Regions from separate parts of the Roseomonas marmotae genome, predicted to be linked through region 1. Evidence: predicted binding sites of a transcription regulator. Region 1 holds the regulator's gene; the other holds the start of a gene.
What was found. The regulator LexA, encoded in region 1, represses DNA repair genes until DNA is damaged. The targets are predictions, from matches to a motif close to TGTTCTANNTANGTTC.
Positions count from the first base shown of each region.

Region 2: a site for LexA is predicted at 2,621-2,636, ahead of IAI58_RS14965 (DUF3072 domain-containing protein). Genes of this name have one in related genera too.

Region 1 is NZ_CP061091.1:2,195,696-2,199,901, reverse strand. Features, by position in the region: gene moaC (cyclic pyranopterin monophosphate synthase MoaC) at 1-348, shown strand, start outside; gene IAI58_RS10420 (molybdopterin molybdotransferase MoeA) at 348-1,553, shown strand; gene lexA (transcriptional repressor LexA) at 1,658-2,377, shown strand; gene IAI58_RS10410 (ComEC/Rec2 family competence protein) at 2,371-4,206, opposite strand, start outside.
Region 2 is NZ_CP061091.1:3,182,803-3,187,008, reverse strand. Features, by position in the region: gene IAI58_RS14980 (alpha/beta hydrolase family protein) at 1-572, shown strand, start outside; gene IAI58_RS14975 (ribonuclease HII) at 572-1,198, shown strand; gene IAI58_RS14970 (site-specific DNA-methyltransferase) at 1,220-2,347, shown strand; gene IAI58_RS14965 (DUF3072 domain-containing protein) at 2,358-2,609, opposite strand; gene IAI58_RS14960 (zinc-dependent alcohol dehydrogenase) at 2,894-4,069, shown strand; gene IAI58_RS14955 (hypothetical protein) at 4,085-4,206, shown strand, end outside.

The sequences.
Region 1 (4,206 bases):
ACCATCTTGCAGGGCGGCATCGGCAAGGGGGATGTGTTGGGCGTGGCGCGGCTGGCGGGCATCATGGGCGCCAAGCGGACGGCGGACCTCATCCCTCTCTGCCACCCCCTGCCCCTGTCCTCCGTGAAGGTGGATCTGGTTCCGGTGTCGCCCGATACGGTTGAGATCGAGGCGACGGCCAAGACAACGGGACAGACGGGGGTGGAGATGGAAGCCCTGACGGCGGTCACGGTCGCGGCGCTGACGGTCTATGACATGTGCAAGGCCATCGACCGCGGCATGCGCGTGGAGGCTGTACGCCTGACGCGCAAGGAAGGCGGCAAGTCCGGGCTCTGGGAGGCTGTCTGATGCTCTCGGTCGAGGAGGCCCTTAACCGCATTCTCGGCGCTTTACAGCCCGTAGGGGCGGAGACCGTCGCCCTCTCGGAAGGCTGGGGCCGGGTGCTGGCATCTCCGGTATTGGCCCGGCTGACCCAGCCACCCGCCGATGTCTCGGCCATGGACGGCTATGCCGTACGCGCGGCGGACGCGACGGAAGGCGCGCGCCTGACCGTGATCGGCGCAGCTCCGGCCGGGCACCCCTTTGCCGGTAAAATTGGCCCGGGGCAGGCCGTGCGTATCTTTACCGGTGCCGTACTGCCTGCCGGCGCAGATGGAATTCTGCTGCAGGAGGATGCCGAGGCCAGCGGTGACGAGGTCGCGGCAAAGGAAGCCGTCCAGCCCGGCCGCTGGATCCGTCGTGCCGGGCTGGACTTCCAGCTCGGCGAGGAGCTGTTGCCCGCGGGCCGCAAGCTGACCGCGCGCGACATCGGGCTGGCGGCGGCGGCCAACCACCCCTGGCTGGGCGTTCATCGCGCGCCGCGCATCGGCATCCTGGCGACCGGCGACGAGATCTCCCTGCCCGGCGAGCCCCTGGCGCCGGGGGGCATCGTCTCTTCCAACGCCCATGCGCTGGCGGCGCTGGTGCGCTCGGCCGGCGGTGCGCCGCTGATCCTGCCCATCGCTCCCGATGATGCCCCGGCTATCGCCGCGACAGCACGGGCGGCGCGCGGCTGCGACCTGCTGGTCACCACGGGAGGCGCCAGCGTGGGCGAGCATGATCTGGTGCAGAAGGCGCTGGGCCCGGAGGGTTTCGCCCTCGATTTCTGGAAGATCGCTATGCGGCCCGGAAAGCCGCTGATCTGGGGCCGCCTGGGCGACACGCCGCTGCTGGGTCTCCCCGGCAACCCGGTTTCCAGCCTGGTCTGTGGCATCGTCTTCCTGTGGCCCGCCATCGCGGCCCTGGGCGGCCGCCCTGGCCTGTCGCCCCCGGTGCGGCGCGCCATCCTGGGAGCGCCCCTGGCCGGGAATGACCGCCGGGCCGATTATCTGCGCGCGTCGCTCTCCACCGATGCGGGAGGAGGCTGGATCGCCACGGCCTTTCCGCGCCAGGATAGCTCCATGCTCAAGACCATGGCGCGGGCGGATGCCCTGCTGCTGCGTCAGCCCCATGCACCGCCCCTGGAGGCCGGCGAGACGGTGGACGTGTTGATTTTGGCCGAGTTAGGGGTCTGAAACCCGTGAAAACCGGTTGACCCGGGCAAGAGAACTTCCGTAGAACATTTGGACAGTTTCCGGTTTGTTCGCAGGCCGGCTCCGATTCTAGGGAAGGTCTCCGCATGCTCACGCGCAAGCAGCACGAGCTGTTGATGTTCATCGACCAGCACCTGCGCGATACCGGATTCTCCCCTTCGTTCGAGGAGATGAAGGAGGCGCTGAAGCTGCGCTCCAAGTCCGGTATCCATCGCCTGATCACGGCACTGGAAGAGCGCGGCTTCCTGAAGCGGCGCGCGCACCGCGCCCGTGCCCTGGAGGTGCTGCGCCTGCCGGACAGCGTGGCGCCGCGCGCTGCCGATGCCATCTCGCGCACGACCGCGCCCAATTACCCCGCCAATGTCATTCGCGGCAATTTCGCCCCGCATCTGCATGGGGTGCAGAAGGGCGCCGCCGATGCCGCGGCGGTGCAGCTGCCGCTCTATGGCCGCATCGCAGCCGGCCAGCCGATCGAGGCGCTGCGTGACCAGGGCAGCAGCGTCGAGGTCCCGGCCGCGCTGCTCCATTCCGGCGACCACTACGCGCTGGAGGTGGCCGGCGATTCCATGACCGGCCTCGGTATACTGGATGGCGATACCGTCATCATCCGCCGGGGCGAGGTCGCGGAGAACGGCGATGTGGTGGTCGCGCTGGTGGACGACAGCGAGGTCACGCTGAAGAAGCTGCGCCGCAACCGCAATTCCATCGCTCTGGAGGCCGCCAATCCGGCTTATGAGACCCGCATCTTTGGCCCGGACCGGGTGAAGGTGCAGGGGAAACTGGTGGGGCTGCTGCGCCGCTACTGAGCGGCGGCCTTTTCCCAGGCCGGGCGCGGCGGCGGCGGCATCCAGGGCCGCTGGCCACGCCATGCCCGATCGGACAGGATGCGCGGTCCTGCCGCATCCAGCCAGATGGCCTGCGGTCCATCGCGCCAGACGGTGAAGCGGTCGACCTTGGCGGTGTCGCGGCATCTGCCACGGATCGGCTCGGGCGACAGCAGTAAGGCCGCCTTGCTGCAATACGCTGCCGCCTGGATGGGTGGCGGTGTCTCCTTCCGGCGTGTCTTTTCAGGACGCAGCAGCATGGCGGCAGGCCCCTCCGGCGCAGGTTGGAAGCGGCAGGCTGTCGGAGTGCAATCCAGTGCGCCATCCGCCGTGCGCCCTTCCATGGGAACTGGAACCGCTTCCTCCTCCGCCCAGCTACGCAGCCAGCTTTCTCGCACCAGACTGGAAGCACCAGTGGCACGTTGCAGGTAGACCGCCTCTGACGTTCGGAAGGCGATCAGCCGTGCATCGGATGAGACGAGGATATCCGGCGGGGCCGCCCACCCCGCGGAGAGGCTGCCGGCCAGAAGCATCGGCAGCCCCAGCAGGCGCCAGGACCCTCGCCAGAGGCAGAGCCACAGCATCCCGAGGCTGGTCAGCGCCAGCCCCCAGGCCGGAATGGGCCTGGCCAGCAGCGCGGCGCCGGGCCAGCCGGCGACGGCGTGGGCCACACGCAGAATACCCTCCACCCCCCAGCCCATGGGGGCCAGAGCCCAACTCTCCAGCCCCAGCGGCATCAGGACCATGGCTGCCATGCCCGCCGGCATGACCAGGATGGAGGTCAGCGGCACCGCGATACCATTGGCGATCACGCCATAGAGCTGCAGCCGGCCGAAGTGGTGCAGCCCGTAGGGCGTGGTTGCCAGCCCGGCCAGCAGCGACGTCATCACCAGCCCGATGAGTATCAGGCCCGGCTTGCGCCACCATTCCTTCCCTGACCGCCATCGGGCCATCCAAGGTCCAGCCCCCTCGTTCGCGGCGATCAGCACCAGGACCGCGGCGAAGCTCATCTGAAAGGAGGGGCCCATCACCGCATGGGGCTGCATCAGCATCACGGCGGTCGCGGCGACGGCCAGGGTCCGAAGCGACAAGGCCCGGCGCCCCAGCAGGATTCCCAGCGTTACCAGCGCCGCCATGGCGAAGCTGCGGAGCATCGGCACCTGCGCGCCAGTCATCAACACGTAGCAGAGCCCGACGACGAGGCTGGCCGGCCCCGCCACCACCTTGCCGTCGCAGCGCAGGGCGAGCCATGGCGACAGCGCCAGCAGAAAGCGCACGAGCCCGAAGCTCAGTCCCATCACGATGGCGATGTGCAAACCGGAGACGGAGAGCAGATGCGCCAGCCCGGAATCGCGCATCGCCACCATATCGTCTTCAGGGATAGCGGTTTGCGATCCGGTCAGCAGCGCCGCCGCGACGGCCCCCGCGCCACCGGGGACCTGACGCGCGATCCTGCCCTCCACCAGGCCGCGCAACCGGGCGAATGGCGAGGCGGGCAAAGGGTCCCCCAGCCGTTCAGCCATGCCGATGGCGAAGCCGGAGCCTCCCAGCCCCTGAAGGAAGGCATTGCGCTGGAAGTCCCAGGCACCGGGGAAGGCGGGCATGGCAGGCTCCCGCACCAGGGCCCTCACCCGCAGACGATCACCCGGAACGGGTAGAAGTGGGTCGTTCTTGCGAAGGCGGAGGCGGATGGAGCGTTCCAGCTCCGGACCTTCGGCGGCGAGGCGCGGCCCGGTCAGGGTCACCCGCAGGCCTTCTGGAAGCCTGTCCACGCTCCCGACCACGCCTTCGGCGATCACGGCTTTGGAGGG
Region 2 (4,206 bases), 990 kb from region 1:
TCTTCGTGCTGGATGAGCTGCCGCGCCGGGCGGATCTGGCCAGGCGGCTCGATCTCTCCCGCATCGCCATAGCCGGGCACTCCTACGGCGCCTGGCTGGTGCAGACCATGCTGGGCCAGCGCGTGCCCGGCGGCGACCGCGGCCTGACCCTGCCGGAGCCTCGCCTGGGCGCCGGCATCGCCCTCTCCCCCATTCCGCCTCAGGGCCTGCCGCCGCGTCTGGCCATCGACCGCGTGCGCGCGCCCATGCTGCATGTCACGGGTACCGAGGACCGGGACTTCATGGGCGGCAACAGCCCGCTCAGCCGCCGCATCCCCTATGACGCCATCACCGCGCCGGGGCAGGTGCTGGCCGTCTTCGCCGGCGCGGCCCATGGCAGTTTCGCGGATGAGCCCGGCACCGGCGCGCGATGGGAGGATAGCTCCTACCACCCCCGCACCGCGGCGCTTGCGGTGGCCTTCCTGCGCGGCGTATGGCTGGGCGATGACGAAGCCCGCCGCCTGCTGTCACAGGGCGCGCCCGGGCTGCTGGAGCGGGGCGACATGATCGAGAGCAAGGGGCTGGCGCCCTGATGCCGGACTATCTGCTGGAGATCGCCGCCGGCGGCCGCGTGGCGGGGGTGGACGAGGCTGGGCGCGGCCCGCTGGCGGGGCCTGTAATGGCCGCCGCCGTGCTCTTCCACAGGCCTCCGCCGGCCGGGCTGGCCGCCCTGCTGGATGACTCGAAAAAGCTGGATGCGGCGAAGCGGCAGGCCGCCTTCGAGGCGCTGCGGGCCGCCAGGGTGGAGGGCGTGCTGGATGGCGCCGTGGCCGCCGCCAGCGCCGCCGAGATCGGCCGGCTGAACATCCTGCGCGCCACGCACCTCGCCATGACGCGCGCGGTGGCGAAGCTCCGGCTGATGCCAGACCTCGTGCTGGTGGATGGCAACCAGCCGCCGCGCGGCCTGGCCTGCGCCGTGCGCTGCGTGGTGAAGGGTGACAGCATCAGCCTCTCCATCGCCGCCGCCTCCATCCTGGCCAAGGTGACGCGTGACCGGGCCATGGCGCGGCTGGACCCGCGCTGGCCCGGCTACGGCTTCGCCCGCCATGCCGGCTACCCCACCGCCGCGCATCGGGAGGCCCTGGCGCGACTGGGGCCGACTCCGCACCACCGCCGCGGCTTCGCGCCGGTCGATCAGATGCTTCTCGAGCTCTCTTGACGCATTGACTCACCCCGACGCATGCTCGGCCCCCGAGTCGCAGGAGGGTTTGACGGCGTGGGTACGGGGCTAGATCTGCCGTTGGACTGTATCCTGGAAGGGGATTGCATCGAGATGCTGCGGGCGCTGCCCCCGGCTTCCGTGCATACCATCTTCGCGGATCCGCCCTACAATCTGCAGCTGAAGGGCGAGCTGCGCCGTCCGGACGAGAGCGTCGTGGACGGCGTCGATGACGACTGGGACCGTTTCTCCAATCTCGCGGCCTATGACGCCTTCACCCGTGCCTGGCTGACCGAGGCGCGGCGCGTGCTGCGCAAGGACGGCACCATCTGGGTGATCGGCAGCTACCACAACGTCTTCCGCCTGGGCGCGGCCTTGCAGGACCTGGACTTCTGGATCCTGAACGACGTCATCTGGCGCAAGGCCAACCCGATGCCGAACTTCCGGGGCCGGCGCTTCACCAACGCGCATGAGACGATGATCTGGGCCTCGCGCGGACAGGACAGCCGCTACAAGTTCAACTACACCGCCATGAAGTCGCTGAACGACGACACGCAGATGCGCAGCGACTGGTTCATCCCGCTCTGCACGGGGGGTGAGCGGCTGCGGGACGAGAAGGGGCAGAAGGTCCATCCGACCCAGAAGCCCGAGGCGCTGCTGCACCGGGTCATTCTCTCCTGCACCTCGCCGGGGGATGTGGTGCTGGACCCCTTTCTCGGCTCCGGCACCACGGCCGCCGTCGCGAAGCGCCTGGGCCGCCGCTACATCGGCATCGAGCGCGACCCGACCTATGCCGCCGCCGCCCGCACGCGCATTAACGCCATCGAGCCGCTGTCGGAATCCGCCATGCTGGTGACGCCGACGCGGCGGGAGCAGCCGCGCATCCCCTTCGGCGCGCTGGTGGAACGCGGCATGGTGCCGCCCGGCGCCCGGCTGGTGGACCGTCACCGCCGCTTCGTGGCGGAGGTGGGGGCCGATGGCTCGCTCCGCTGCGGCACCGCGCAGGGCTCCATCCATCAGGTGGGCGCGGCGGTGCAGGAAGCGCCCTCCTGCAACGGCTGGCTCTTCTGGCACCTGGAGCGGCGCGACGGCTCGCTGCGCCTGCTGGACGAGTTGCGCGCCGAGATCGTGGGCAGCATGGGGGCCTGAGCCAACCGGCTCAGTGGTCCCGCCCGCGCCCCGTGCGGGCCTGTAGTTCATCGATCCTCTTGCTGGCCTCCGCCTTGGTCAGCCCGGGGTCGAATTCCTCTCCTGCCTCCTCGCAGAGCGTCTTGAGATAGCTGGCCTGGGCGCCGGTCATCGTCTCGTCGCCCGTGGTCCAGTTATCCGGGTCCTTGACGGTGTTGCCGGGCGTATCGCCCTGCGGCGCCTTCGGGGCGGTGCTGTGGTCGTCCTTGCCTTGACGGGCCATGGGAAGATCCTTGTTCGTGTTCTGTTCGTATAACGGGGTCGGGGCCATGCGGTTGCCCCGGAGGCCGGCGGCCTCTCTCCCTCTGACAAGGCTGTGATGACGAGAGGATGCCGTGGAAACCCGGGCGGGCGGTCCATGTTGCATCCAGCATCCGGATGGCCCTGGCGGCAGCGCTAGATTCAGAACGTCTCTGCCGGGCACCGCGTTCTCACGACGCAGGCTTCCTCTCCGTGGTGTCGTGCGGAGCGATCGTATCGTCTGCACCTTTCGATGGAGAGCCTGCGATGAAAGCGCTGGTCTGGCACGGTAAGCAGGATATCCGCTGCGACAACGTCACCGACCCCGAGATCGAGGATTCCCGCGACGCCATCATCAAGGTCACGAGCTGCGCCATCTGCGGCTCGGACCTGCACCTCTTCCACAACTTCATCCCGGCCATGATGCCCGGCGACATCATGGGCCATGAGATGATGGGCGAGGTCGTCGAGGTCGGCGCGGATGCGAGGCACAAGCTGAAAAAGGGCGACCGGATCGTCGTGCCCTTCACCATCATCTGCGGCGAGTGCGAGCAGTGCAGGCGCGGCAACTTCTCCGTCTGTGAAAGGACCAACCGCAAGAAGGAGCTGGCCGACAAGGTCTTCGGCCACACCACCGCCGGGCTCTTCGGTTATACGCATCTGACCGGCGGCTATCCGGGCGGGCAGGCGGAATATCTCCGCGTCCCCTTCGCCGATGCGACGCATATCAAGGTGCCGGACGGCATGACGGATGAGCAGGCGCTGTTCCTCGGCGATATCCTGCCCACTGGCTGGCAGGCGGCGGTGCATTGCGACATCGAGCCCGAGGATACCGTGGCGATCTGGGGCTGTGGCCCGGTGGGTCAGATGGCGATCCGCAGTGCCGTGCTGCTCGGCGCCAGGCAGGTGGTGGCGATCGACGATATCCCCGAGCGGCTTTCCATGGCCGCCGCGGGCGGTGCCATCACCATCAACTTCGAGACGGACAGCGTCGTCGAGCGGCTGAACGAGCTGACGGGCGGCAAGGGCCCGCAGAAATGCATCGATGCTGTCGGCCTGGAAGCGCATGTGACGCCCAGCCAGCCCGATACGCTGATGGACCGCGCCAAGCAGGTCATGATGCTGGAAAGCGACCGGCCCCATGTGTTGCGCGAAATGATGTATGTCTGTCGCCCCGGCGGCATCATCTCCATCTGCGGCGTCTATGCCGGGCTGGTGGACAAGATCCCGATGGGCATGGCCATGAACAAGGGCCTGAGCTTCCGCATGGGCCAGACGCATGTGAACCGTTGGACCGACGACCTGCTCCGCCGGATCGAGGAAGGGCAGATCGACCCTTCCTTCGTCATCACGCATACCGCCCGGCTCGAAGACGGGCCGGAGATGTACAAGGTTTTCCGCGACAAGCAGGACAGCTGCATCAAGGTCGTCCTCAAGCCCTGAGGTGCTGACATGAACATGTTGACCAGAGCCGCCGAGATCACCCGCTTCCCCGGCGATCCCAAGGTGCTCTGCACCGGGCCAAGCTCCCTCGGGGCGCCGGACCAGCTGGCACGCGGGCTGGGCTGGTTCAGCATCGG